Regions from separate parts of the Pseudoalteromonas sp. S554 genome, predicted to be linked through region 1. Evidence: predicted binding sites of a transcription regulator. Region 1 holds the regulator's gene; the other holds the start of a gene.
The links. The regulator LexA, encoded in region 1, represses DNA repair genes until DNA is damaged. The targets are predictions, from matches to a motif close to TACTGTATNNNNATACAGTA.
Positions count from the first base shown of each region.

Region 1 (15,656 bases):
ACGGCCAGATAAGTCACTCACTTCATCCATAGTGGAAAAACCAGGCATAAATATAAGCTCGTTTATTTCCTCATTGCTAAGGTGGTTGTCGGCAGAGATCAGTCCATTAGCAATGGCTTTTTCTTGAATTTTTTTAGTGTTTAGCCCTTGCCCATCATCCATTATTTCAATAACAATATTTCCGCCTTGGTGAAATGCATTTAAAGTGACCGTTCCTACTGGATCTTTTCCGGCTTGCAGTCTTTTCTCAACCGTTTCTAGGCCATGATCTAATGAGTTTCTAACCAAATGAACCATAGGATCAGAAATTTTTTCCATCACGGTTTTGTCTAATTCGGTTTGCTCGCCTATCAGCTTTAATTCAACCTGTTTATTTAGCTTTTGCGCAATGTCGCGCACCAAACGTGGGAAACGGCTAAATACAAAATTAATTGGCAACATGCGGATACGCATTACGTTTTCTTGTAAATCGCGAGTGTTGTGCGCAAGTTGCGCTAAACCTTCTTGCAATGCCGTAATTGTTGCTGGCGTAATGTCTTGCTCGCTAAGTTGATTAAGCATAGCTTGAGTAATAACAAGCTCACCCACCATGTTTATTAATGAGTCAACTTTATCAATCCCAACGCGAATAGAAGTCGACTCGGGTGTTGTTGATTTTTTATTCGTATTAGCAGAGGTTGGCTTTATGGGCTTAGCTTGTTCCGCCTGCTTTGGCTCTGGCTCTTGGATTGATGGCTCTTGATCTACTGTACTGCTGTCAGCATCAGGAGTGGGTAACTCATCAGTAAACAGGCCGCCACACAATTCAATGGTAATATCAGCATCATCTTCAACCCATTCGAACACCTCTTTAATTGCGCTTTCACCATGACTGGTATTTAAGAAAAAACGCCAATGTAAAAAGCACTCATCACTACTCAAATTGGTTATTTCAGGGACTTCATCATAAAAAACGGTGGTATCTAACTCGCCTAACTGCTCAAGCTCACTAATCATAATGAGTGGTTCATTACCTGTTTTAAATAAGTGATGATGAGGCTTAAAGTCTATTTGGTATGTATCGCTATCAGACTGGCTATCTGAAGTTTGAATGTTGGACTCTTGCGTTGTGCTATTTATTCCTAGCACTTCTTCAAATTGTGCTCGTAGTGTATCGGCTTCAGTTAAGTCGGGCTCTTGCTCTGCCTGCAATCCAGCCAGTAACGAACGAAGGCAATCAACCGCTTTAAGTAATAAATTAACGTGCTCGGTTGTCAGGGTGCGCTCGCCTTGACGAATTTGGTCCAGTAAGGTTTCAAGTACATGAGTAAAATCAGACACCGATGAAAAACCAAATGTCCCACTCCCCCCTTTTATTGAATGGGCGGCTCTAAAAATAGTGTTAATAGTTTCTAAGTCTTCCTCACCGGGTACTAAGTTTAAAAGCTCAGCTTCCATGGTATCGAGGCCTTCAAAACTCTCTTCAAAGAAAACTTCAAAAAATTGACTTAAATCTATACTCACTTTGCGCTCCTTGACTAACGAATAACCTTTTTAATTACCGCTAGTAACTGCTCAGGATTAAATGGCTTTACTATCCAGCCTGTTGCACCAGCCGCTTTACCTTCTACCTTTTTTTCTAAGCCCGACTCGGTTGTTAGCATAAGTAGTGGCGTAAATTTATAATCGGGTAATGTACGTAGCTCTCGAATTAATGTAATACCATCCATAATGGGCATGTTTACATCTGAAATAACCGCATCAAAACCTTGCTGCTTAGCAATAGCCAATGCCTCACTGCCGTCTTTGGCCTCTGTTACATCAAAGCCTGCGGTTTTTAAGGTAAAGCTCACCATCTGACGCATTGATGCTGAATCATCAACCGCTAAGATTTTTTTCATATAAACCTCTAACTATTTCTTTCGATTGTTAAATAATGACTTAAGCCAAGCTGATTAATGGTATGTGCTAATGCTGCACTACTGCCGACCCATATAATTTTGTGTTGGATGGTAAGTAAGTGTTTTTGAAGCGCACATAACAGCTGAATAGATGCAGTATCTGCAGACACTACACCGCTAATATCAAGACTGATATCGTCGTTGCTATTGAGTTCTTGTAGTAAGTCTTGGTGGAGCGTTTCAACTTGGGTAATCACAAGTTCGCTTGGAAGTTTTAACATTTAAAATTGTGTAATCCCTTTCATTTCAATTCATAACAAAAGCTTAGCTCTAGTTGTTAAAATTGCCATAAAAGGGTCAAAAAAAAATTTAATAAATTTATAAACAGGAATGAAAAAACAAAAAAGGGAGCCTAAAGCCCCCTTAAAATACGTGAAAATTTAAAAAGTCAGTTTTTAGTAGTAGTTTGCAATAACTTTAAACTCTTGCGTTAATTGAGTTGAATTAATAAGCGGCACACTGCCTTGTTTAAACTCAGGTTTGAAAATAGCTCTTAGCGCTCCTGTATCATCAACCAACGCAACTGATGCGCTATGATCAACCGCATAATCAGCTTTTGTTGTATCACTAATTGCGTAAATTAGGCCAAGCTCTCTTACTACTGGAAAAAGATCTTTGTGCTCCCCTGAAACAGCCAAAAAATTGGGGTTAAAGTAATCTATATATTGTTTTCGTTTTTCTGCTGTGTCTCTGTTTGGATCGACCGACACAAACCAGATTTGTAATGGGTAATCAGCTTCCAGCTCTTTATAAACTGCGTTTAACTTAGCCAATGTTAACGGGCATATATCGGGACAACTTGTGTATCCTAAAAACACTAAATTCCATTGCCCTTTAAATTGCGCTTTTGTCACTGGTTCGCCGTGCTGATTTTTTAACGTAAAATCCAAAAGTGATTTAGCGTTTTCATAAACAAGTGCATTTAAGTTTTGAGGATCGTTTTCACTTGAGCACGCTGATAAAAATAAACTTAAAACAACAATTACTAAAAGCCATAACCGCTTCATAAAGGGAGCCATTTATCTATAAATAAGACCACGAAGAGTACCATTAAATGCACTATCGAAAAACGAAATAAATCCATAGCCTTGTCGTTATTAGCTGCAAATTTTAACTTAATGGCTTTGTACATAAACACACTATTTAGCGCACAAGCTCCAACTAAGTAAATACCCCCTGACATACCAATTAAGTATGGCATCACACACACTAAGGCCAATAAAACTGAGTATGCAACTACACATGTTTTACAAAAGTCGATACCGTGGGTAACCGGCAGCATTGGAATTTTTGCACGCTCGTAATCACTTTTTCGGGCAATGGCTAAAGCCCAAAAATGAGGAGGAGTCCAGGTAAATATAATCATAACAAGCAACCACGGCGCTGCTGCCATTTGGTTTGTTTCAGATACCCAACCAAGCAATGGCGGCATCGCTCCAGCAAGTCCGCCTATTACAATATTTTGAGGTGTTGCACGTTTTAAAAATGACGTATAAATGAAGGCATAACCCACTAATGCAAATAACGTTAATATTGCTGTAAGCGTATTAGCCCACACCATAAGCATGATGAAACCAGCGATACCAATACTTGCCGCAAACGTTAATGCATGTGCTTTACTTAAACGCCCTTTAGCAACAGGGCGATGACGCGTTCTTGCCATTTTAGAGTCTATTTCGCTATCTACTACATGGTTAATAACGGCAGCGGCAGCAGATAACAGGCCTATTCCTAATAGACTAATCATCTGAACGCCTATTCCACGTCCAACATCCGGGGCTAATGCTAATCCAACCCAGGCTGTTAAAACCAACATCGCCACCACTTTAAATTTACTGATGGCTAAGTAATCTTGTAATAGATCGTAAGCACGCAAGCTAAGTGATTGAGTATGTGCAGGCTGTATTGTTTTTTTGTTTATTGTTAGTGCCATTATATTTCTCCTTTATGTGCGTGATTTTAGGTAATAACACAACCTAACCATACTTAATAACAGTATGGCAGCCATTAGGTTATGCGCCAGTGCAACACCCAACGGAAAGTGCCAATGTACCAAAATGAGTCCTAAGCTAATTTGGCAAAATAAAGTAACCAATACTGCTATTACGCAGCTTTTAATTTTTTGAGAGTAAGCGTGACTGTAAATTTTCCACATAATAAGCGCCAAAAATATGCAGGTTACTAATGCCCAAATACGGTGTAATAAGTGAATAGACATTCTTGCTTGTTGTGAAAGCACACCAAACTCGTAGTTGCTGTGCTCAAGCGGTAACTGAAAAACACTCCTCAGTGAAAAAGGCTGAGCGTAATCACACAAGGGTAAACCATTACAGTGTGGTGCTGCGTAATTAGCCGCAAGCCAGCCGCCAAGCGCTATTTGTAAAATCAGCACAAAAAGAGCAATCAAACTTATTCCATAATACCGCTTAGCCCCCGCATCTCCGCCCATAATGGGTTTTGCTGTTAACCTTAAATACAGCAATGTAATTAGCGATAAAATACTAAAACCACCCAATAAATGCCCCATCACAATAAGTGGTTGCAGATTCATAGTGACAGTCCACATACCTAAGGCAGCTTGAAACACAACAAGTAATAGCAATAAAGATGTGAGCTTTAATGGTGTAGTTGGAAATTGACGCTTTAAAAAAGCAACAATAAACAGCGCTAAAATCATCAATCCTAAGGTGCCCGCAAAATACCTATGAATCATTTCTTTCCAGGCTTTTGCTTTTTCAAACACCATATCAGGGTAGCTTTGTGTTGCTAAAGCAATATCAGCTTCATGTTTAGGAACCGTTAAAAAGCCATAACACCCGGGCCAATCTGGGCAACCCAGCCCTGCATCACTCAAACGAGTGTATGCACCCAGTGCAACAACAACTAAAGCAAAAAGTCCGGTCAATAAAACCCAATTCTTATAATTTTTGTACATCTTTAACCTCACACTAAACGGATTAGCTTGAACGAGAATAATTAAGTAGTTTTTTTAAATCCTTTAATAGCCCTTTTTGAACTAAGCGGTTTTCTTGAGGCTTTGCTTTGTATGGGTACTCAAGTACCACAAGCCCCATATGATCAATTAAATACAAACTTGCGGGGGTCAAGCTTGCTTGCTGGGCCATTTTTTTCCATGGTAAGTCAGCTTGTGAAGGACTTCCCATAACAGCCATATCTACCTTTCCTTGATTTTTACCAAGCGCTATATACAAATTATTAAGCGCCTCAAGTTGCTCGTTACATGACGCACTGCACTCACTCGAATAATTAAGCGCTATCGTCCATTGTTTAGGATTATTTTGTTGCCAGTTTTCTAGTTTTATCTCTTCATTTAGAAATTCACCGTGATTTGTAACCGCACTAGGTAACCAATCGAATTTGAGCGCGCTATAGGCTAAAAACAAAGGGATAGCACAACAGGTTACAAACAATAAAAGGGGTTTATTTTTCATTTTTATTCCTTTTTTTACTCGCAAAAATGGCTACAACAACACATGCAAAGGCGATTAAAAACCACTGCACCGCATAGGCGTTATGTTTTTGTGGGCTCATTACAACCGCTTCGTAATGCGGTATCGCAATTTCATCACCCTCACCTTGGCGATATGCCATAAAGTTAACCAATGGGAAATTAGTGTGTGATTGTATAAAGCTTAAGTCGATTGATTGAATGCGTTTGGGCAAATCACCACTCGAGGTCTTATCTTCTAGGGTAAAACTACTGAGGTTATTCTCTTTAATTTGTGCTTTGACCGTAAACTCACCTTGGGGCATAACTACTGCAGGTAAAATATCCCGTGATAGCGGGGCTCTCACCCAACCTAAATTAACCAATACTGCACGCATATCATTATTTGGTTTTAACAGGGCGAGTAGGTCGTAACCCACTTGTCCGTTATATACTTGATTATCTAACAACCAGTAATGTTCGCTTAAAAGTGTCCCTTTAAGCTCGACTAGTACACCGGTTTTATTCCACTGCTTTGGTAAATTTAGCAACTGCGACCAACTCATGACACCATGAGTTTGTATTTGAGCAATAGCAGTGAGCTGTTGCTGTTTTTTTTCACCTCGTTCTAATTGCCAAAAACCTAGGCGCACACATACCAGTACAACAACCACAACCATACAAATTGTGATTATTGAACTAAGCTTTTGTTTGTGCCTTAAAACTACTTGCATAAAGGGTCAACTCAGTGATTATTAAAATTATTATTGTACTGTTGTTAATGTTTATACTTTTTAACTTATTTAGAGCGCTATTTATTATGGTGTCTGGAAAAACAAACGGGCGACCTATGTCTCACTTTTTAGGACGCCGAGTGTTGTTTTCGGTTGTTGTATTATTGGTCACAATCGCAGCAGTTAAGCTCGGTTATATAAAGGCAAATAGCTCGCCCATAAACGTTACAGCACATATACAAACACAAATAAACACAGCCATACCACATCTACAAAATGCCAATACCAAGCAGCAGCTTGAAACGCAAAGTGCTTTTCTTTGGTAAAATGACCTTTTAATATTCGTATTAAAATGACAAATAAAAGTATGGCTCCGAGTGTGACATGCATGCCATGAAAGCCTGTAAGCAAAAAGAATGTATTACCGTACACACCGGCATCTAATGTTAAATTTAAGTCATTATATGCATGAACGTATTCCTCTACTTGCAATGCTAAAAAGCACACGCCTAATAACACCGTAAGTCCTAAAAACACTTTCAGTGGTTTACGTTTGTTGTTTTCCATTGCAACATGGGCAAAATGTAACGTGACCGATGAAGCGATTAAAATTAACGTATTGATCAATGGTAGGCCTTGCCACCCCATAGCTTGGGTTGTGTCACCGGAGGGTGTAACAACCAAAGGCCACATAGCTTCAAAGGTAGGCCACAACACTTCATTAGTCATAGCATTGTTACCCGCGCCCCCCAACCAGGGCACCGAAATCATACGTGCATAAAATAACGCACCAAAAAAGGCCATAAAAAACATAACCTCAGAAAAAATGAACCAGCTCATGCCTTGTCGAAAAGAACGATCCATTTGTGCTGAGTACAACCCTTGGCCTGACTCGTGAATAACATTTTTAAACCAGCCAAATAACATATATAAAAGAACGGCTATACCGGCATAAAGTAAATAAACACCGCTCCCCCCTTCCTTGCCAACTTCCATCACTGTTAAGCCTGCGCCTACGGCGATAAAAAACAACGCAACCGCTCCTACAATGGGCCACGGGCTTTGCTCTGGTACGTAATAATGCTCATGTTCTTGATTCATTTTACTTGCTCCTAGTTTCGCACTAGTGTTTGTTGCTAGTTATTACTGGCAACTAGTTGCTCACTAATATCAAATACGGTGTAAGACAAAGTTAGCTCTTCAACATCACTTGGAAGCGCTGTATCAACATAAAAAAGCAATTTAAATTCGAGCTCTTCCCCCGCTTTTAGGGGTTGTTGATCAAAGCAAAAGCAGGCCATTTTGTGTAAATATTTTGCCGCTTTGCCTGGTGAAACAGACGGTACTGCCTGCATAACTTTATCGAGTTCACTACTATTTTTTGCGCTAAAAACGACTTCTCGCATTTCTCCGGGTTTCACAACCACACTGTACTCTTTTGATTTCACCTCAAAAGATGCACCGCTTTGTGCATGAGTTGTAAAACTCACGCTAACGTCCCTTGTTTGCTCAATCACGCTACTTTGCTGCGCTTGCTCTAACGATGGCTTACCATTTAGCCCGGTTAAGTCACAAAACACGTCGTATAACGGCACTAAGGCAAACGCAAACGCAAACATACCTATACTGATAATAATCAAGCGTTTAAGGAGCGGTGCGTGGGTCATTATTTAATTTCCGGTGGTGTTGAAAAGGTATGGTAAGGCGCAGGGGATTCAACTTCCCACTCTAACCCTTCAGCGCCATCCCATACTTTTGCAGGGACTTTTTCGCCGCCTCTTGCACATTTAAAAACAACCACTACAAACAACAGCTGAGATAAACCAAATGCAAAACCACCAATACTTATAATTGCGTTGAAGTCTGCAAATTGCAGTGCATAATCAGGAATACGACGAGGCATACCAGCCAAACCCACAAAATGCATTGGAAAAAACAGCACATTTACACTGACTAACGACAACCAAAAATGCCACTTAGCCAGCGTGATATTAAACATATTGCCAGTCCATTTTGGCAGCCAGTAATAAGCACCGGCCATGATTGAAAATACCGCCCCTGTCACTAACACATAATGAAAATGAGCCACTACAAAATAAGTGTCGTGGTATTGAAAATCAGCGGGAGTAATAGCAAGCATCAACCCTGAAAAACCACCTAATGTGAACAGCACTATAAAAGCAATACTGAACATCATAGGGACTTCAAAGCTAATAGAACCGCGCCACATGGTGGCTACCCAATTAAATACTTTAACGCCGGTAGGTACCGATATCAGCATTGTGGAGTACATAAAAAATAGCTCTGCAGCTACCGGCATACCGGTGGTAAACATGTGATGCGCCCACACAATAAAGCTTAACAATGCTATAGATGACGTTGCATAAACCATAGATGCATAGCCAAATAGCTTTTTACGCGAAAAAGTAGGCACTATGGTTGAAATGATACCAAACGCTGGCAAAATCATGATGTAAACTTCGGGGTGACCAAAAAACCAAAATATATGCTGGAACATCACCGGATCGCCACCGCCGGCAGCGTCAAAAAAGCTAGTCGCAAAATATTTATCGGTTAAAACCATGGTCACCGCCCCTGCCAAAACGGGCATAACAGCAATGAGTAAAAATGCCGTTATTAGCCATGTCCATACAAACAGGGGGAGTTTCATCCACGTCATGCCAGGTGCACGCAAATTAACTATAGTCACAACCACATTAATAGCACCCATAATTGAGCTAATACCCATTATGTGCACCGCAAATACAAACAAGGCAGTATTGTCGTTACTGTATGTGGTTGAAAGCGGAGCATAGAAGGTCCAGCCAAAAGCAGGACCTCCTCCAGGCATAAATAAAGAAGCAAGCAAAATTAAGAATGCGAAAGGTAAGATCCAAAAGCTCCAGTTATTCATTCTAGGTAATGCCATATCTGGCGCACCTATCATTAACGGTATCATCCAATTGGCTAATCCCGTAAAGGCAGGCATAACGGCGCCAAACACCATTATTAAACCATGAACTGTAGTCATTTGATTAAAAAAGTGGGGATCGACCAACTGCAACCCTGGCTGAAATAATTCGGCCCTGATCACCATAGCCATGGCGCCACCAATTAAAAACATGGTCAACGAAAATATTAAATATAAACTGCCAATATCTTTATGATTTGTTGTATAAAGCCAGCGCTTAAAGCCTTTAGCTGGATGATGAGCATGATGCGCTTCATTGGCGTTTGGTTGTTCTGCTATGCTACTCATTAGTTAGCCTCCACGTCGGCATCAAGTGCTGCTTGAATCTCACTAGGCTGAATAACATCACCGGTATCGTTACCCCATGCATTTCGCTTGTAAGTAATAACCGCAGCCAATTGTTTTATAGATAACTGCTTGGCAAATGATTGCATTGCCGTGCCTGGGCTCCCATGAATAAGTATGTCTATATGACCTTTTATATCGCCAAGTACAATTGGGCTGCCTTTAAGAGCCGGAAATACGCCCGGTAGCCCTAACCCCGTAGGTTGATGACATGCTGCACAACTTGCCAAGTATACTTGAGCGCCCAGCTCCATTAGCTCTTCTTTAGGTAATGTTTGATCAAGTAAAGCGGCATCAGCTAAAGCTGCTTGTTGCTTAGCTTGTTTAGCATCGGCCAACCATACTTTAAAGTCAGCCTCAGATTTGGCCTCTACCACAACGGGCATAAACCCGTGATCTTTACCGCACAGCTCGGCACACTGACCTCGGTAAATGCCTTCTTCGTTTATGTTGGTCCATGTTTCGTTAATAAAGCCTGGGTTGGCATCTTTTTTAACGGCAAAGTCTGGTACCCACCAAGAGTGGATAACATCATCTGAGGTCATTAAAAAACGAATTTTTTGATTAATTGGCAGTACGAGGGGTTTGTCTACCTCAAGTAGATAATTTGGGTTTTTATCAGCTAAATTAGTTATTTCATCCTGAGGAGTTGCAAGCATTGAGTAAAACTCTACATCTTCTCCCATATATTCATAATGCCATTTCCACTGTGAACCTGTAACTTTAATTGTTAAGTCGGCTTTACTGGCATCTTCCATCGCTATTAACGTTTTTGTAGCTGGCACTGCCATAGCAATTAAAATAACAAATGGAATGGCGGTCCAAAGAATTTCTACTTTGGTGCTTTCGTGGAATTGAGCGGGAACCGCTCCTTTAGATTTGCGATGATGAATGAGTGCCCAAAGCATAATGGCAAACACTATTATCCCAATCACACAACATATAAAAAATATGGTCATGTGTAATTCGTAAACATTTTCACTTATATCTGTAACGCCTTTACGCATATTAAATTGGCTATTTGCCAAGGCTAACTGCGGAAAAACACACAATATAAGCCACAAGGTACAACTAAGTTTACCCATGTGACGACTCCTTTGATGCTGTTGCTAGTGCAAAGCGAAGAGGCATACGGCTTAAACGCCAATTCGTTATTTTTATTTTTTTATTAATGCCGTTTTATTTATAAAAATTGGCATTCACTGCGCTAGCAAAAGTTTATTGTGTGTGCTCAAAACTTAAAAGCGATGAGTATTGCCAGCGTCAGCTTATTAACAATTAGTTAATATTTAACCACCATGCAAGTTTTTTGTATTAAAAACAAACAATAAATATATAAAAAGTAGAGAGTTGGCTTAGTTGAACGTAGAAGAAAATGGCTCAAATCGAGAGGTGGTAAGGGCTAAGGATGAAATGAAAGAGTGTGAATAAAAAACAAACAAAATTTTAAAAATAAAAAAACGCACCAAAAAAGTGCGCTTTTTATAAAATAAGAAAGAACTACATCCAGTCCGCGTTACGAATTACACCCAGTCCGCGTTACGAATTACACCCACTGCTAAGCCTTCAATGTTGAACGACTCAGTTTCAAGATCGACCTTAATTGGTGCAAACTCGTCATTTTCAGCATGAAGCAACACCTGGCGACCCGCTTTTTCAATGCGTTTTACGGTTACATCGTCATCAACACGGGCAACCACAACTTGACCATTTTCAGCCACTTGTGTTTTATGCACAGCAAGTAAATCGCCATCCATAATGCCTATATCTTTCATACTCATACCGTTTACGCGCAGTAAAAAGTCGGCAGCTGGTTTAAACATTAATGGGTCAATTTTACAGTGGCTTTCAACATGTTCTTGCGCCAAAATAGGGGAACCTGCCGCAACTCGGCCAATAAGCGGTAAACCTAATTGTTCTGGCTCCTCTTCTTCAACAAGTTGAATTCCACGGCTTGCGCCAGGTTTCATTTTAATCACCCCTTTTTTGGCAAGGGCTTTTAAATGTTCCTCAGCGGCATTTGCACTTTTAAACCCTAACGTTTGTGCTATTTCGGCACGTGTAGGCGGCATACCAGTGTCTTTAATAAACACTTTAATTAATTCGAGTATTTGAGCTTGGCGTTTAGTTAATGGGCGCATACAACTGGTTTTCCATACAGTACATTTAACTGTGAGTATATACAGTTAAATAAAAATCGCAAATTTAAATTATCCGTTCAAATAGCCAAATTACTTCCTTACGTGTACATTTTAGGGGCTTTCTAAAATAGCCTATAAAAATAGTAACTTGCTGCATTAAATTTAAAGGAATCTATATGAGTATTTGGCATCAACCCATTACATTAGCATTGTGTAAACAATTGGACGAAGGCATTAATGGCCAAGGGACGCTAATGAAAACCATGGGAATAGAAATAACAGAGATAGGCGACGATTATCTAGTAGCAACCATGCCTGCAATCCCTGCACACCATAACCCTATTGGCATGGTTCATGGCGGCGCAAACGTTGTACTCGCCGAAACCGTAGCTAGCTATGCTGCTAATTTTGTGGTTGATTTCACAAAGTTTTACTGTGTTGGGCAAGAAATAAGTGCAAGCCATTTAAAGGCTTCTCGCAATGGTACATTAACGGCAACAGCACGCGCATTTCATATTGGAAAACGAAGCTCTGTTTGGGAAATAAAAATCACAAACAGCCGCAACGAGCTGTGCTGCGTATCAAAAATGACCGCAGCCGTTGTTGAGCGAAAGACGTAAGTTATTTTTCGATAGGGTAAATTGTTATTTCCATACCCGCGCCAATAGCAGATATACGCAGCAGTGTATCTGCATGTAAAGCTTGATTAAAACACTTTGGCGACGTGCCTGACTCAAACCCTATATCAAATGTTCTACGTGAGCAGCTTAACCATTGCTTTAATGCATTGCGTGAACATGACTCAATAAGCTCACATATATGGTTTATTGCTTTGTCTGGTGATTTTACATCGCCAGCTACCTCAATACGTGCTAATTGACGGTATTCGTCTTTGTCATAATGTAAAATCGTTGCGACTTTTTTTAGGTCGGCCACCAGCACACTAATATCTTGTTTTGACTCAAGCTCTAGATCTACATTTAAAAATTGAATTTCCGACATTGTCTCGTATTTATCCTCTAATGGTTACCATGCAAACTTTAACGCAGTTTTACCTTTATACCAAATCAACACCCTATAAATAGACGTTTTATATGGTAATACTCTTATTTTAGAGTGCGATTGCTGCTTACAATTGGCGCTATTGTGCTGAAACGCTATTTTAATGCACTAGTGCGACATTTTGTCGCACTCACCTTGCTCAACCATCGCGTAAAATGTCTTGTAAAAATAATAAGATAAACACACATGAAAAAAGTTTTTAAACCAGCACGTAAACTTCATAAATGGTTGGGCTATTTATTAGGAATACAAATACTAGCTTGGTTGCTTGGCGGTTTGGTTATGAGCGCTATTCCGCTTGAAAAAGTACATGGTAAACACCTAGCAACACGCACCCTAGTTAACCCCTTTAAAAGCAGCGATTACGTGGCATCAATTGATAATATTGTTTCGCAAGTCACTAATCCGACTAAAATAACCTTTGCACATTTTTTATCTACCCCACTTATAACTGTAACCAGTGAAGGCAACCCTCAAAGTTTTAATGGCATGACTGGGCAACCATTTAAAGCCCCCAATAAACAGCAAATAATTACTAATGCACACGCGCATTTACTTATTAATGCTCAACCAGTAAGTACCACTTTATTAGGTTTAGGACCAAGAGAAAGCGGTTATAAAAAAGATGTATGGAAAGTACAATTTAACGATACATTTAGTACCACACTCTATTTGTCATCAGATACAGGCAAAGTGATTACTGTGCGCAGCACACTGTGGCGAATTTTCGATTTTTTTTGGATGCTGCATATTATGGATTACGATGAACGTGAAAACTTTAATAATCCTCTATTAATTAGCTTTGCTGCAACCAGTGTCTGTTTTTGTTTAACTGGCTTTTTACTGCTATTACAAAACATAAGAATTAAACGCAGATTTAAATAAGTTTATGTTTGCCTGTTGAGCCAGTAAACTAGGGACTCCTGTAGTTCACGTATGTGATGGATATGACCCGATTGATTTTGGCCTTACTGGCTTGCTGTGTCTGTTTTTCGGTATCAAGTAAAGACTTTACTCGCTTCTCTACTGCTAAAAAGCACTTAATAAAAACGCTACCGCACAATGCAAAAAGCCTGTATTGCGGTTGTGATATTAAAAAACAAGGTAAAAAACTAGTGCCAGATCCAACGGGTTGTGGCTATGTACCTCGTAATACATTTACCCGCTCAGGCAAAGTAAACCAGCGCGCTTTACGTATTGAATGGGAGCATATTGTATCGGCATGGGAGTTTGGGCATCAACTACAATGTTGGCAAAATGGTGGGCGGAAAAACTGCCGTAAAGTCAGCGAAAAATTTCGAAAAATGGAAGCTGATATAAATAACTTAGCCCCCGCAATTGGCGAAATAAATGCTGACCGCTCTAATTATCGTTTTGGCATGCTAGGTGGAGCCGCGACTCAATACGGCCAATGCGATGTAAAAGTAAACTTTAAGCAACGTGTTGTTGAGCCACCATTTTATGCCCGTAAAAAAATTGCCGACGCCTATGCTTACATGCAAAAAACCTATGGTTTAAAAATTTCAAAACAACAACAAAAACTTTTTAATGCGTGGCAAAAGCAAGACCTAGCACTAAAAAGCACTATACAAAAAATGTAATGATATTCCCGCTAATAAGCGAACTTAAAATACTGCTTTACCAATAAAAAATGACACAATTATTTACATAAAGAAAAAGCAAAACGTTGAATAAATAATCAGGTGTTGTAGTATTTTAAACAACTTATTTACAGGAAGTACCGAATATGTTTAAAAACAACACTCTATCGCTTGCAATTATTAGCGCGCTCTCAGTTTTTGCTTTAACAGGTTGTGGTGGAGGCGGAGGTAGCAACACTACACCAGCGCCTGTCACGCCACCTACAAGTAGCACACCGACATGGACTGCCGGTGTATTTGAACCTTCAGACGAACTCAAAAACTTTTGCGAAAACCCACGTACAGGTAACGACCCGTTTAATAATAATGAGCCTTACCCTGACCAAGCTGGTTCAGCCTTATACGAAAAACTATGGCTTCGCTCATGGAGCGACGAAACATACCTGTGGTATGACGAAATAGCCGATAACGACCCTGAATCGTTCGATACCGTCGCTGACTATTTTGCTCAACTAAAAACCGAAGAGCTAACCGATTCAGGCGCTAAAAAAGATAACTTTCATTTTTCAGAACCCTCTGAAGATTACTTCCAAGAAGCACAATCGGGCGTTACCTCTGGTTATGGTATTAACTGGGCATTTATTGGTGATTCAGCCGATAGAATTTTACGTGTTGCTTACCTTGAAGATGACTCACCAGCTAGCCAAATTGGCTTTCAACGAGGCGATACCGTACTTGAAGTGGATGGCGTAAGTATTAATACCAATACCCAAGCCGGGATTGATACTTTAAACGAAGGCTTATTTAGCCCAACCAACGGTGATTCGCATACAATTGTTGTTCGCAGTAACGACGGCACGGAAAAAACATTTAACGTCACAGCGGGTAACATTGAGCAAACGCCTGTTCAAAATGTAAAAACGATTGTAACAAGCAATAACACGCGCGTTGGTTATATGCAGTTTAATAGCCATATAGGTATTGCCCAAGAGGGCCTAATTGATGCAGTAAATAAATTTAGAACCGATAACGTAGACGAACTAGTTATTGATTTTAGATACAACGGCGGTGGTTTATTAGCGCTGTCTGCGCAGCTAGCGTATATGGTGGCAGGAAGTGCCAATGTACAAAACCGCTTTTACTATCAAACGCAACAAAATGATAAACAGCCTGTCGATTCTCCATTTCCATTTATTGACGAAGAAATAGATTACTCAACGTTTTTTAGTACTGGCGATAAATTACCTGATTTAAACTTATCTAAGGTATATGTACTAAGTACATCAGGTACCTGTTCAGCCTCTGAAGCATTTATTAATGGCTTAAAAGGAATAGATGCAGAGGTGGTACTTATTGGCGATACAACCTGTGGTAAACCATACGGATTCACGCCTACACACAACTGTGGAACAAC
Region 1 is NZ_PNDV01000012.1:12,339-27,994, reverse strand. Features, by position in the region: gene CWB65_RS04295 (chemotaxis protein CheA) at 1-1,503, opposite strand, end outside; gene CWB65_RS04290 (response regulator) at 1,518-1,880, opposite strand; gene CWB65_RS04285 (STAS domain-containing protein) at 1,889-2,161, opposite strand; gene CWB65_RS04280 (SCO family protein) at 2,336-2,947, opposite strand; gene cyoE (heme o synthase) at 2,944-3,873, opposite strand; gene CWB65_RS04270 (COX15/CtaA family protein) at 3,886-4,875, opposite strand; gene CWB65_RS04265 (redox-active disulfide-containing membrane protein) at 4,898-5,392, opposite strand; gene CWB65_RS04260 (SURF1 family protein) at 5,382-6,122, opposite strand; gene CWB65_RS20205 (DUF2909 domain-containing protein) at 6,137-6,448, shown strand; gene CWB65_RS04250 (cytochrome c oxidase subunit 3) at 6,348-7,223, opposite strand; gene CWB65_RS04245 (cytochrome c oxidase assembly protein) at 7,259-7,789, opposite strand; gene ctaD (cytochrome c oxidase subunit I) at 7,789-9,381, opposite strand; gene coxB (cytochrome c oxidase subunit II) at 9,381-10,523, opposite strand; gene lexA (transcriptional repressor LexA) at 10,962-11,579, opposite strand; gene CWB65_RS04225 (PaaI family thioesterase) at 11,756-12,199, shown strand; gene CWB65_RS04220 (hypothetical protein) at 12,201-12,581, opposite strand; gene CWB65_RS04215 (hypothetical protein) at 12,828-13,526, shown strand; gene CWB65_RS04210 (endonuclease) at 13,589-14,242, shown strand; gene CWB65_RS04205 (S41 family peptidase) at 14,389-15,656, shown strand, end outside.

Region 2 (15,656 bases), on a different contig from region 1:
CTTGAGAAATTGCAGCTTAAAATAAATATAGAAAGCCAAATTAAACGCGGTATTTCGGCACGTTCTGCGAGTATGGTTGGCTCTGCTAGACAATATTTTGAAAAAGCCTACGCAACGCTTAGTGCAGTGCCTTATTCAGACGAATATGTAAATGCTAAACGCCAAGAAGTGGAACGTTACTTAGAGGAAATTAGCGTCGAGCTAAAAGCATCTAACGCAAGCGCCCTAAAAAAGAAAAACGAGCAAGAACAAGACGATTTAGATGTACTGTTTGCTCCAAAAAAGAAATGGTAACAGCAGCTTTCCACTGAATAATAAAAAAAGCCCATACTATGTATGGGCTTTTTTAGCATTAAATTTTATAACCGAGAGTTTAGCTTCCCCAACAGGGATAAATCACATAACGTCGCTGGTAGTTATATATCAAAACAAAACTTTGTTATTTATGATAAAAACGCGAATTTAACAATAAATAACACGGTTAATATCCATACACTAATTGTTATTTCACTGCGTTTACCACAAAGCAACTTAACCGCCGTATATGAAATAAAACCAAGCGCAATACCATGCGCAATTGAAAACGTAAGCGGCGTCATTAACAGCACAACGGCTACTGGAATAGCGTCAGTCATATCGTCCCAGTCCACAAACTTTAGGTTTTGTAGCATAAGTACAGCAACATATAAGATTGCGCCCGCTGTTGCATAAGCTGGTACCATATTAGCTAACGGTGCAAAGAACATCATTAGCAAAAAGCAGCAACCAACTACCACTGCAGTTAAACCTGTACGCCCACCAACAGATACACCCGCAACTGACTCTATATAAGATGTGGTTGTTGAGGTACCTAACATTGCACCTGCAATGGTGGCTGAGCTATCGGCACTGAGTGCACGTCCTAAGCGTGGCATGTTTCCTTTTTCATCTGCAAGACCAGCCTTTTGCGTTACAGCTACAAGAGTACCTGACGTGTCAAACAAATCGACAAACAAAAATGCAAAAATAACACTAAGCATTGAAAGTTCTAAAGCAGCAGCAAAATCCAACTGCATAAAAGTAGGTAAAATTGAAGGCGGTGCAGCAATAATTCCCTGGTATTCAACTAAACCTAAACCAAGTGAGATAGCAGTAACCAATAAAATACTGATCAACACTCCACTTTTAAAATCACGATATAACAATGCCGCAATAATAAAAAAGCTAAATATAGCCAGTAACGGTCCCGCAGATGTTATGTCACCCAGCTGCACAAATGTAGCGGGGCTAGCCACAATAATGCCTGAGTTTTTAAGGGCTATTAGGGCTAAAAATGCACCTATGCCTGTCGCAATGGCCCGTTTTAACACTAATGGAATGGCATTTATTATCCATTCTCTAACCTTAAATAAACTTAATAATAAAAATATACAACCCGACATAAATACTGCGCCCAACGCAGCTTCCCAGGTGTATCCCATACCTAATACAACGCCATACGTAAAAAAGGCGTTTAACCCCATGCCAGGTGCTAAAGCTAATGGGTAATTGGCCCATAACCCCATAATAAAACAACCTATTGCAGCAGCAATACAAGTAGCAACAAAAGCAGCACCTTGATCCATTCCCGCTTCTGCTAACATCGCAGGGTTCACGAATACAATGTAAACCATTGTGATAAAAGTAGTCATTCCGGCGATGCATTCTCGTCGAACCGTGGACCCATTTTCGTTAATTTTAAATAAAGCTTCTAACATAATGAACTTACAACAATAAAAAGTAGCGAGATTTTATCATAAAAAGTATATTTTTCAGGACATTTTACCTTGCGATATACTAAACTATTGAAGTAGTTAACTATACCGAATGACAGCATATGATAAAAACCACACCAACAGGTTATGATTTAGAACAACAATTAGACAATATTTTGTCTTTTGTGACACAACCAGGCGATACTAATTCGTCACCTGAAAATGATAGCTCTCAACAAAGTACGCTGAATAAGGCGCTATATTATTTAAAAAATAACCAGCCTGCTTTAGCTGCAAAGTGGATGCGTTTATCGGCAATGTCTGGTGATCACCGAGGGCAATTTTATTTAGGCTTGTTTTTTGTAAAAGGCCAAGGTGTTCCACAAAGTGTATTTCATGGAGTTGCTTGGCTTAGCTTATCGAGTAGCCAGGGTCATGAGCCAGCTACAGTTGCGCTTGCTGATTTAAGAAAATATATAGAAACAAAGCGTTTTAAGGATGCCCAATGTTATGCAGCCAGTTTATATGAACAAATTCATCAATTACAATATGCCCATTTAATCCCCCCTGCCCCTTAGTAAAAGCCCGAAACTTAGCTCGTAAAAGTACTGTATACAGTACAGAGCTATAATTTAAATTTATAAAAAACGTAAGCAAACCTTTTCAACCTATATAAAAAACACTCACCCACTAACATTCCAATTTAAATAAAAGCGATAAATATCAACAGTATAAACATTAAAATACACATCCTTAAAAATAGAATATAAATTTGTATAAAAAAATAGCAAAAAAACACTTGCGCCATAACACTGTATAAACTACTGTATACATGTACTGTATATAAACCCAGTGAGCGAGATGATATGTTACAGCCAATAACCGTAAGAACAGTAAAAAGCTATCAACAAGACGAACTATCTGATTGTGTTAACGTGATTCAAATTGAAGATGATATATCGGCAACGTTTGAGCTGTTAAAGGTGCTACACCAGTATAATAGTTTAAATGCTTGGACTTTATTAATCGCACCAGATCATGTTCCTAGTAAAGCTTTGCTTGATTCATGTTCAATAGACACAAGTAAACTATTAGTCATTAGGCAAAAACATTTAGTAAATTTAGAATATGTACTGCGTAGCGCACTGCATAATGGTAACTTTGCAGCGGTCATTACATGGACTGATATGTTAAACAATCAGTTATTGAGCAACTTATCGCTTAACTTAAGTAACACAAAAACAAAGTTATACTGTTTTATTAAAAATTCTGACGTACTTGATATACCTTACATACAGCAAGCTTGCTAAAATGATGTTTTAAATCTTATGTAACAATTATGAATTATTTAAATAACAACACTTGCTTTTGTGGAAACCAAAAAAATTACGAAGATTGCTGTGAACCACTGCTATTAGGTGATAAACAAGCAGAAACACCCGAGCAGTTAATGCGCTCTAGGTATACAGCTTACGTACAAAAAAATGCTAAATACGTATACCAAACATATGCAAGTGAAAAGCAAGCTGAAAACCCTGTAAATGAAATTAAAGAATTTGCGACCAGTTGTCGATTTGTAAGCTTATCTGTTATTGAAACAAACAGCGATGAAAATAAAGGGGTCGTTGAGTTTAAAGCTACCTATTTTTATCAAAACCTATATTGTGTGTTACATGAGCGCTCTCAATTTATAAAAGAGCAACACCAGTGGCGATATCTCGATGGTATTATATTTCCGGTCGCTGATATAAAAGTTGGCAGGAATGATGATTGCCCTTGTGGCAGCGCAAAAAAATACAAAAAATGCCATAGCGCGTAATCCCCTCTTTTTAAGTGAAGTACATTATTTATTTCACTCCGTTGCTAATTAAATACTCACATTTAATGCATAGCTTCGTAAATTTATTAAACACAACTCCCTTTATAACCTTTTAGGTTTAGTACTACCACTATTAATTAAGTGGTTAATATTGAAGGAAAAAGTAGTGTTAATAACAATTCAACAGTTGAAGCCCTAAAACGATGTAAAATACTTTGAGCTAGCTCAAAAGAAAAAAGCTTGAAGGTAATCTATAGGCATAAAAAATGGGCCAATGGCCCATTTAAATAATTTGATATGCACAAACGCTAATTATTACTCGTCGTTATCAAGGTCTAGCTGTTGACGCTGTGCAGGTTTTGCCAATATTTCTAAGTAAAAAGACATCAATTCTTGCTTTTCAATATCGCTAATACAGTTGCTGATTTCAGCTACATGAACCACTTGCGCATCTTCAACCGTTTTACCAAACTTACAGTCAAATGCCCAATAATCTGCATCTTCTGGTAGAGTTTTGTTGCGCTCTCTTTTCAAATATTTTTTCACTTCATGCTTTGCAGCATCAACCATACGAGGGTATTTGATTTTCTCGTGATTTAGCGTGAATGTTTTCTTCATTACGTTCCTAATTACCTTGGTTTAATGATAACGGCATTCATGTCATACCATTTGTAGCCATTATAGCAATTGCATTTAATTTTTGGATGCTTTTTTTACATTAAATCAATTTTTAGTCAATTCGGATTTGGTGCAGTCGTAAAATTTAATCAGTGATGGGTAGTGTAACTAGACACTATTTGATGAAATCATAAATTATGCCATCGTCAAATGTAATGGTTCACGCTGATTTACGTCTGTTAGAACGTCATAAAAGCCTGCGACATCCATTTTTGGATTATCTATTTCGTCTTTTTGTAAACGTCTTCGCACAGCAAGTTCACAATTATCTATAATGGGTAGGGGTATGTGGTTTACATCATCTCTAATCGAAAAGGGCTCAGGGTTTAAACACTGATTTAACTTTATATCGGCCATGCCTTTATTTTCACCAACCAAAGACAAACGCTGTGCATTAAACTGCCCAATTAGCATATTAAATTCACTGGGTGCTAATGGCTGCTTTGGTCCTGCTCCTAATTGCTCTCTTAACTGCGCTTCTTGAGTTGTGTTATCTTCAATTTCACTTTTAGGTAAATGAAATTGACTAAAATCTAAAGCATCTTGTGAAAGCATTGCTAACAGCAATGAAAATTCACCACGGCGGTCTGCATGTACACTTTGGTTTAACCGAGTACTTAATTGCTGCTCTGTGATTAACAAATCATCGATTTGCATAGACTTTAGCCGATTGGAATGAGTAATGAATATTTATCGGCTTTATTTAAATTTTCTTTAGCTTTTTTCTTTACTTAAAGGCACATTTTGCTATTATCAGCGCCGTTGCATTGGAGGGGTTCCCGAGCGGCCAAAGGGATCAGACTGTAAATCTGACGGCTCAGCCTTCGCTGGTTCGAATCCAGCTCCCTCCACCACTTTTCTTACCGCTAAGTTAAGTGGGGCCAAATGTAACAAAAATAGTGTGGAGGGGTTCCCGAGCGGCCAAAGGGATCAGACTGTAAATCTGACGGCTCAGCCTTCGCTGGTTCGAATCCAGCTCCCTCCACCACTTCTTCTATATTTCTATATTTCTATATTCCTATATTCCTATATTCCTATATTCCTATATTCCTATATTCCTATATTCCTATATTCAAATTAGCTTAAAACACCCACTGTAAACTTGTTCCGTTTGCTTTTAGCCAATCTGATGCAATTTTATGATCAGGAAAAAATGCCTCTACTCTAGCCCAAAAGTCCTTACTGTGGTTTAAATACTGCAAATGAGCAAGTTCATGCACAATTACATAATCAATCACGGCATGAGGAGCCCCTATTAGGTGTAAATTAAAAGTTAGTTCTCGCCTGCTGTTGCAACTCCCCCAACGGCGCTTATATATGGCAATACTTAATTTTTGAGGCAATTCTTCTTTCATTATTTTGCAATAATAGTTAATACGCATTTCAATATACGCCGCCAACTTCTCTTCTAAATACTGTTTAATCAAACTTTCGTATTTACCATTGTAATTTTTTACTCTAGTAGAGTGTGTTACTAACAAAACATTATTGTGTTCTTGAATATCAGATAATGAGCTTTCTAAAAAACTTAATTTAACCCAGTCAGAAAATATCTTAATTTTATTATGGATAAGGGGATACTGCTTAATATCGACTGCATTAAGCTGCTTTTTTAATTGTGCTTCAATCCAGGGCTGCTTTTCAAGTAACCAACTATCGATTTGTTTTTGGGCAACATAATGGGGAGCATATACAGTAACAGCTTGATCATGTACCTTTATAGCGACTGTTTTTCTTCGTTTACTTTTTTTTAGCTGGTAATCAAACACTACTTTTTCTCATTAACCTAATTTTAAGTATTCACTACAAATATTTATATGCTAATTTGATGTAACCCCATGTTGGTTATCATCTGTGTCATTCATATAATAGCAAAATATTTTTCTATCAGTTTGCATAAAATAAATATAAAAAATAATAACTTGAAAACTATACGTTAAAAAATTGAAACAAACTCATTTTTTATACCGCTCTAGTTAATTAAGTATTTATTTATATGATGAATATATTAAACTGGCTACCTAAAGACTAATTTTTGAGCCAATATGCTATCTGCATTTTTTATTACAGACCACGACCCTAGCCTAGTAGTTAACGGCGTTTACGACCCTCTTTTAGTATCTATATCTGTTTTAATAGCAATATTCGCTTCTTTTTTTACAACCCGATTGATTGATTTAGCCAAAGAAACAAAATTTCATAATTATGAACGCCTAGCAAAATTTACTGCCGCTGCTATATTTTCAGCCGGTATTTGGAGTATGCACTTTATCGGTATGCTGGCCTTCTCGCTCTGCACAAATATTAAATACGACCCAACAATAACTATATTGTCTTTTCTTCCTGCTTTTTTTGCTTGCCTATTTGCAATTTCTATTTTAATTAACAATAAAGCGAGCTTCAAAATACTTGGTTTATGTTCTGTATTATTAGGCGCAGGCATTGGCACAATGCATTATAGCGGCATGGCCGCTATGGAGTTGGCTCCTTTATTACGCTACGACCCACTTATGTTTGTTTTATCAATATTTGTTGCAATAGCACTTTCTTTTATTGCTCTTTATAGTCGATTTAACTTAGATAAATTTTTCCCTACATTAACGCCTCTACAAAGCCGCACCATAAGCGAAATTATTTTGGGCCTTGCTGTTGCAGGAATGCACTATATGGGCATGGCAGCAACCCGTTTTGTTGCAACTTCGCCACTGCTATTCGATGATATTAACGCATCCGCCGGTCTTACATTTGTCGCAATTGCTGTTGCTACAGCAACGGTTGCTATTACAAGCGTCGTGGCGGTTATTAACGGAATGGTTCGTTATAAAATGTTGCTAGAAGAAAAGTCTGCCGATGAGTCTCGCCTGAATGCCATACTCGAAACAGCCATCGATGCCATAGTAACGATTGATCACAGAGGGCATATTTTAAGTTTTAATGCCTCAGCCACACATATTTTTGGCTGGCAAGAACATGAAGTAAAAAACAAAAATATAAAAATGTTAATGGATGAAAAGCTCGCTAAGCATCACGATGAATACCTCTCTAATGCAAAAGATGTTAACTCAAACAAGGTGCTCGGTGTAAACCGTGAAATTTTTGCAAAACACAAAGAAGGCCATCTTTTTCCTATTAGAATAGGCATTGGTGAAGTTAACCAGCCAGGACAAACCCCACTTTATGTTGGTTATATCACTGATTTAACCGAACAACGTGAATTACAACGCAGCCTTGTTGAAAAAGAGCAAAAATACCGTTCTTTAATAAACAATATGCCGGGTGCTGTATTTAGATGTAGGCTAGATGATAATTGGAGTATGTTATTCATAAGCCCAAGTATTTTAGAGTTAACAGGTTATCAATCAGATGAATTTACTGAGCATTGCTTAGAATTTAACGACCTTATTTTAAAAACTGACCAACAGGCAGTAATAGATGCAGTAACTTCAGCAGTTAAAGAAAAGCGCCAATATTCTATCGAATATAGAATTCGTCATAGAAATGGTAAAGTTTTATGGTTATTAGACCAAGGTAGTTTTTACTTTAATAATAAAGACGAAGCTCAGTGGATAGATGGCGTGTTTGTTGATATCACCGAGCGTAAAGAGTACGAAGAGAAGCTCGAAAAAGCGAAACTCATCGCTGAAGAAGCCGCACAAGCAAAACAGTCGTTTATGGCTAATATGAGCCACGAAATACGCACCCCTATGAACTCTATTATCGGCTTTAGCGACCTGCTCATGGATACACCACTCAATAATGAGCAGCAAAAGCACCTTGTTACCGTTAATAACGCAGCCCGTTCGCTTCTTCGCTTGCTTAACGAGGTACTCGATTCAGCTAAATTAGAACGTGGTAAGTTGACCATTGAGGCAGTTCACTTTAGCCTTAAACCCGTTATAGACAGCATCATTTCAACGTTTTGGTTAGAAGCAAAAAAGAAAGATCTTTTACTTCATCTTATTATTAAAGAATCAGTGCAAAATACCTATTACGGTGATCCAGACAGGTTAAGACAGATTTTAACTAACCTTATTGGCAATGCGATTAAGTTTACAGAGCATGGCTCTGTGACCATTACCGTAAGCACCACACAAAATGGGCATTTATTTTTTGAAGTACAAGACACCGGCATTGGGATTGAAAAGGATAGAGTGAGCGCTATTTTTCAACCTTTTGTCCAAGCTGACGGAACGACTACCCGCCGCTTTGGTGGTACAGGGCTTGGAACAACTATCAGCAAACAACTTGTTGAGCTGATGGGGGGAACTATAAATTTAGTCAGTGAAATAAATAAAGGCACCTGCTTTTATTTTTCGCTTCCTCTTAAAGTGGGTGATGAAGAAAAAATTGACTATTTTGATGGCCTTCATACACAGTTACCTGCCCTAAGAATTTTGGTCGTTGACGACATAGAACAAAATACTGAGCTTCTCTCGTTATTACTTTCCAGGGATCACCATGCGGTTACAAAAGCGAGTAATGGTCTTGAGGCAATTGACACCTTCAAACAACACGATTTTGATGTCATTTTAATGGATATTCACATGCCAGAATGTGACGGTATTGAAGCTTCGATAAAAATACGCGAGATAGAAAAACAACAACAGTTAAAAAATATTCCTATTATTGCTTTAACCGCCAGCGTTTTACAGCAAGATAAACTATTAGCTAAAAAAGCAGGCATGAATGGGTTTGCAAACAAGCCAATTGACATTAATCAATTAAATCAAGAAATTGCACAAGTACTTGGTTTAGGTGTTTCGAAAGAAATCGAAATAGCACAAACAGATCCAAATGCAAAACACATCGATTTTAAAAAAGGATTAGCGTTATGGGGATCGAAGTGTAAACAGCTGACTGAAATCACTAAATTTATTAAAGACAATGACAAACGCTTCGACACACTTATAAACGAGCCTCAGCTAAACACTCAAAATAGCTATAGTTTAATACACACTTTAAAAGGGATTGCTGGAAACCTTGGTCTTATTGCACTAATGAGACTTTTATCCAATCTAGAGCAAGCTATTAAACAAGGTGAGGACGTTGATAATATTTTACAATCAATAAAAGCTGAACTGTCTGTTATTTCTCAATTGTTAACGACAAAAGAATGTGATCAAACTGATAAACCTGAAAGTAAAAACAATGTAGTGTCAATTGATGAATTAACACAGCTGTGTGAAGCACTTTATGACTCAGCACAAAACGCTGAATTAAACGATAATGCATTGACGAACCTGCAAACGTTTTCAGGTGAACCCTTTTCAGATGACATTGCCGCAATAGCTGATGCATTTGATGAATTTGATTTTGAAAATGCGATTCTCAAATTAGACACATTGATAAACAAACTAAACGATATATGAGTATATAAATGATTTTTGCTACACACAGACCTCGGGTTTTAATTGTTGATGATGAGCCTGCGAACCTTAAGGTTATGCGAGAAATACTGGGCAATCAGTACCGACTGTCCTTTGCAAAATCGGGAGAAGCAGCCTTAACATTGCTTGAAAAAGAATTACCCAAACTCATTTTACTCGACATAATGATGCCACATATGAATGGGTTTGAAGTATGTGAACACGTTAAACGTAATCCAAAAACCGCACACATCCCCATTATTTTTGTCACAGCCCTTGGTGACGAGAGCGATGAGTATAAAGGGTTTGAATTAGGTGCGGTCGACTACATAACCAAGCCAATAAGCCCTGCTATTGTAAGAGCGCGTGTTAAAACACACCTTTCTTTGGTACAAGCAGAGCAATTAAAGCAAGCACATATAGATTTAGTTCAGCGCTTGGGGCGTGCCGCAGAGTATAAAGATACCGATACGGGTGAGCACATAGTTCGTATGAGCCAGTACAGTAAAGTTCTTGCGCTAGGTATTGGCATGTCAGAAAATCAAGCAGAGCTTCTGCATCAGGCAGCGCCTATGCATGATGTTGGAAAAATAGGTATTCCCGATGCAATTTTATTAAAGCCCGGAAAGTTATCAGAGCAAGAATTTGAACACATGAAAGAGCATGCCTTAATTGGCGCAAAAATTTTAGCTAATTCATCTTCTCCATTGCTTCAACTCGCGCACACATTGGCAATAGAGCATCACGAAAAATGGGATGGAACAGGTTACCCTTACGGTTTAAAAGGCGATGAAATTTCAATCGAAGGTAGAATTGTTGCTGTTGCAGATGTATTTGATGCACTCACATCTAAACGCCCATATAAAGACGCGTGGAGTGTAGAAAAAGCAGTTGCTCATATGAAAGACCAAGCAGGTAGCCACTTTGACCCAGCTATTATTGATTTATTAGTTAATAAACTAGACGAAATACTCAATATCAAGCAAAGCAATCAAGAACGTTAACTCTTTTTAGCACTGTGTGATCCCTGCTCAACAGATGGGTAAAACATCTTAATATGTTCATAATCATGAGATGTTATTTCATGACTATTATCGCTTTCATCTTTAAAATATATTGAGAACGTAACACCGTGGTCGGCTAATACTGTTTTTATGTCCATTGATTTGAAGTGCGCAAGCCACGCTATAAATTGTTCTCCAGTAGCACCAAACGCAATTCCTTTGCTGCGAACTTGACCTTCAAACAATGCTAAGCGTGTTGTGGTATTTCGGTCTTGGAGTGTTAAAGGCCCTTTGCCTGTCTCGTCCCAAAACGCAAGCTCCTCAACTACTTTAAAGCCAAGTACTTTTTCATACCAAGTCACTGCATTCGAAAGGTTATTTACGTTTATGTGGCAGTGATCAATCCCCGATAGTAAAGGCATTGTTTTGTTGCTCATATTACTCACCAATCTCTGACTTTAACTGCTCTAAAAACGCATCCATATAGTGAGTGCGTCTTTGCGCTTCAGCTTTAGCTGATGGCGTGTTCATACTCTTAGCAATATTTAAAAGTTTTATAAAAAAATGATCTAAAGTAAATTTTTTATCGTCAGGCTCTCTAGTTGTACAAAAAGGATCGTCAGGGCTGTAAAGTAAACGCCCTATAGAGCCCCCTACTTTCATGCAACGGCTAACACCAATGGCACCAAGAGCATCCATTCTATCTGCATCTTGTACTATTTGCGCCTCAAGCGTTTTAATTTTAATGTTAGCACTAAAGCTATGTGCCGCTATTGCATGATGAATTTCTTCAAACAAGTTTGCGTCATAACCTAAGCCTTTTAAAAACCCAATCGCTTTATCGGCTGCCATAGTCGATGCTTTGGCTCTGTCAGGGTGATTTTTAGCCACTGCGACACAGTCGTGTAACCATGCTGCAGGCAAAACAATCGCCATATTGGCATTTTCAGCTTCACAAAGTTGTATTGCCACTCTAACCACACGTTCTATATGGGTAATATCATGAGCAACATCAGCATGTTTAAGCGATGTAATAAAGTCACGACATTGCCCAGAGAGTATTTGTAATGCGGGAGATAACGTGGTTTCTGCCAAGGTAGTTTCCAAAAATTTATTAACATATTGAATTAGTCATACTTTACCGCGCTTTATAGGCTTCATGCAAAACATTCATTGTATGTTGCCCCTGCCTTGACTAAAATACATCGCTTATTTAATACAACCGAGAAGCCTTATGTCATCTGCCGTTTATCTCCAAGCTGGTCGCGATAAATCATTAAAAAGAAAACACCCATGGTTATTTTCTAAAGCCATTAAAAAGATCAAAGGTAAACCGGGACTGGGCGATACGGTAACTATTCACGACAGTGAAGGTAAATATTTAGCAACAGCAGCCTATAGCCCGCATTCTCAGATTCGAGCGCGTGTTTGGAGCTTTGACGAAAAAGAAATTATAGATCAACACTTTTTTGAGAGACGCTTACGCCGAGCACTTGAAGCTCGTAGCCAAGTAATTGAAGAAGGCGGATTAACTGGTTACCGATTATGTGCCGCTGAGTCTGATTACTTACCGGGTGTTACAATCGATAAGTTTGATAATGTACTTGTATGCCAACTACTAAGCGCAGGTGCAGAGCGCCACAAAGGTGAAATTGTAGGCGCACTGATGGCTATATTTCCAGGCAGCAGTATTTACGAGCGTTCAGACGTGGACGTACGAACAAAAGAAGGGTTAGAGCCAATTAAAGGGGTACTTTGGGGCTCTGAGCCAAAGCAGCCAGTGCTTATTGAAGAAAATGGTTTAAAGCTTGAGGTAGATATTTTAGAAGGTCATAAAACCGGATTTTACCTAGATCAACGCGATAGCCGTGCAGCACTTGAGCGTTTTTCAAAAGATAAAACTGTTCTTAACTGCTTTAGCTACACAGGGACATTCTCACTTTATGCGCTTCGTGGTGGCTGTACACATGTAACCAACGTTGACGTATCACAACCGGCACTCGATACCGCAAAACGTAATGTTGAGCATAATAATTTAGATTTAAATAAAGTCGATTTTGTTAAGCAAGATGTTTTTAAACTTTTACGCCAGTACAGAGACGAAGGTAAACAGTTCGACACCATTGTTATGGACCCGCCTAAATTTGCCGACAACAAGGCACAGCTAACAGGTGCATGCAGGGGCTATAAAGATATCAATATGATAGCTATGCAAATATTAAAGCCAGGCGGCACACTATTAACATTCTCTTGCTCGGGCTTAATGGAACAAAACTTATTTCAGAAAGTAGTTGCAGACGCAGCACTAGACGCGGGTAAAGACTTGTTAATAATGGAACGTTTAAACCAAGCAGCTGACCACCCAATTGCGGGCAGCTACCCTGAAGGCTTTTACTTAAAAGGGCTTATCTGTAAAGTTTATTAATTAACATTTAATTGGTTAATTAAACTCTATTATCTCAAGCCCTGCCGTAATCGTGCCATCATCTTCTTTGCTGGCACGTATTACCTTAGCGGTCGCTTTTAAAGGGGCAATACTTGGATGGGTTGATGCAATATCAACAGACAAAAGTGTATTTGGTTCTAATAAATCATCTAAATGCAATGACAATCCCGTTGCACTTAAGTCTACGCATTCAGCAGTGTAAGTTAAGCCTGCAACCGGCTCAATAGTTGTAAGCATTGCAGTAGCGTTTACCTGCATGCGTCTATAGTTTCGTTTATCTTCTGTGAACATAATTCCCTCTAAACTATTGTGTTTATTTGCTCTAACAGTGCACTTATGGCAAACGGTTTGACTACATAAGCATCACAACCGGCGTCAAACCCTGTTTTCTTCTCAAGCTCAGACTCAAGGCCTGACACCATAACCACAGGAATGTTTTTAGTTTCTGGCGTATGTTTTAGCATTCTGCACGTATCGTAGCCATCAAGGCCTGGCATACATACATCGAGTAAAATAATGTCAGGAGGATTGGCAATTGCAGACGCAAGACAATTCTGACCAGAGTCAGCATAACTAACGTCAAATTTAGACTCTAGTGCAGGTTTAAGCATTTCGTAATTAAAATACTCATCATCTACAACTAATAGTCGTTTTGTTTTAGGTTCAATCACCGAGGACATGCTTATGTCGTTTCCTTCTCAAAACAAAAATAAATCCTACCTTTAAGGTACTAACCTTCTTGATAAATGCAAGCATTATTCAACTTCTTTTATAGCATTTAAAATTCGTTTAGACGAAATAGGGTAAGGCGTTCCTAGCGTTTGTGCAAATAATGAAACTCTTAGCTCTTGTTGCATCCAAAATATAGCTTCTATCTCGCTGGGTATTGGCATACCTTTGGGTATTTTATTAGACAGCTTTTTATACTCAGCTGCCACTTTATCAAGCTCAAGTACACACACTCTGTCTCTGTTTGGGTCAACAGGGAGCTTTTCTAATCGCTTTTGAATCGCTTTCAAATAACGAATTAAATCAGTCAGCTTAGTCGCACCATGTTGACTAACAAACCCTTTAAAAATTAACGACTCAAGCTGAGACTTAATATCGCCATGCGCAGTGATCATGGTCAAATCAACCCGCCCTTTCATTTTTTTATGTAGCGCATGTGCAATGCTAAGAACTTGTTCAACGTGAATAGCTATATCGACTACAGCGTCATCTAGCTCGCCACGTATTTCTTCTTTTACACTTTCAAACTCACTGCTCGTTCTAATATCGCCATATTTGAGTAATAAGCTATCAACACCCGCGGCAATACAATCATTAATTAAATCGGCTATTTTTCCAAAAGGATTAAAGTACAATCCCAACTTAGCCTTATTAGGCAGATTTTGCTGTAAATATTTAATAGGTGAAGGCACATTTAATAATACCAATCGGCGAAGGCCTTGCTGGTGTGCAATCTGTGCCTTTATTTCGTTATCAAATAGCTCAACCGCAGCACTTGATTTTTTATCAACCAGCGCTGGATACGCTTTTATTTCGTACTGGCCTTGCTTTTTAACGTAAGACTTAGGCAGTTCACCAAAGTTCCATTGTGTTAAGTCTGCTTTTTCAATACCGTCATCCGCAACTTTAGAAAGTGTTTCGGTTACCTCTCCTTGAAGCTCTGCTTTGAGCTTCGCAAGGTCTAAACCGCGAGCAAGTAGTTTATTGTGCTCATCGCGTACTTCAAAATGTAAGCGTAAATGGGAAGCAAGTGATGTTAAATCCCACGCTTCAGGGTCAACGCGTACACCGGTCATTCTCAACAAACGTGTGGTAAGTGCGTCAAGCAACGTGCCTTGCATCGGCTCTACCGCCGCAATAACAGCATCGGCATAATTAGGAGCGGGCACAAAGTTACGTCGAAGTGATTTTGGTAGCGATTTAATCAAGCCACTAATAAGTTCGTGCCTAAACGCAGGGATATGCCAATCAAAGCCGGTTTCTTGCACTTGATTTAATAAGGCAACGGGTATTTGCACCGCAACACCATCAACCGCTTGACCTGGATCAAAGTGATACGTAAGCGGTAATATTAAATTATCTTGCTGCCATGTATCTGGGTAATCAAACTCTGTAATACTGTTTGCACCATGGCGCATTAACTCATCGCGAGTCATATGTAGATAGTGTTTATTTTGTTGTTTTTGAGTTTTATACCACTTTAAAAAAGCGGCTCGATTATTAATTTCTTTTGGTATTTTTTTATCGTAAAACTCAAATAAGGTTTGTTCATCAACTAAAATATCACGTCGGCGCGACTTATTTTCAAGAACTTGTATATCTTCGATTAGCTCACGGTTAAACTGTAAAAAACGCTCGTTTAAACCTAGCTCTTGTTCAACCAGTGCGGTGCGTACAAACAGCTCACGACTAACTTTAGGGTCTATATTGCTATAAACACAGCGGCGCTTATTAACAACTAACAACCCATATAAAGTTTGTTGCTCAAAGGCAATAACAGCCCCAGGTTTTTTCTCCCAGTGGGGCTCAGAGTAGCTGCGTTTTACCAAATGTTGGGCTAAAGGTTCAACCCAACTGATATCGATTTTTGCATTAGTGCGC
Region 2 is NZ_PNDV01000032.1:34,443-50,098, reverse strand. Features, by position in the region: gene CWB65_RS07715 (hypothetical protein) at 1-294, shown strand, start outside; gene CWB65_RS07710 (NCS2 family permease) at 444-1,736, opposite strand; gene CWB65_RS07705 (tetratricopeptide repeat protein) at 1,856-2,311, shown strand; gene CWB65_RS07700 (SulA-like leucine-rich domain-containing protein) at 2,600-3,043, shown strand; gene CWB65_RS07695 (YchJ family protein) at 3,073-3,552, shown strand; gene CWB65_RS07690 (DUF6172 family protein) at 3,868-4,170, opposite strand; gene CWB65_RS07685 (VC2046/SO_2500 family protein) at 4,366-4,887, opposite strand; tRNA gene CWB65_RS07680 (tRNA-Tyr) at 5,000-5,084, shown strand; tRNA gene CWB65_RS07675 (tRNA-Tyr) at 5,134-5,218, shown strand; gene CWB65_RS07670 (M48 family metallopeptidase) at 5,313-5,999, opposite strand; gene CWB65_RS07665 (MHYT domain-containing protein) at 6,276-9,599, shown strand; gene CWB65_RS07660 (response regulator) at 9,608-10,600, shown strand; gene CWB65_RS07655 (VOC family protein) at 10,597-11,037, opposite strand; gene CWB65_RS07650 (HD domain-containing protein) at 11,039-11,728, opposite strand; gene CWB65_RS07645 (class I SAM-dependent methyltransferase) at 11,835-13,025, shown strand; gene CWB65_RS07640 (PilZ domain-containing protein) at 13,041-13,337, opposite strand; gene CWB65_RS07635 (response regulator transcription factor) at 13,346-13,726, opposite strand; gene hrpA (ATP-dependent RNA helicase HrpA) at 13,802-15,656, opposite strand, start outside.
Region 2: CWB65_RS07700 (SulA-like leucine-rich domain-containing protein) is a predicted target of LexA. The motif match lies at 2,556-2,575, and genes of this name have one in related genera.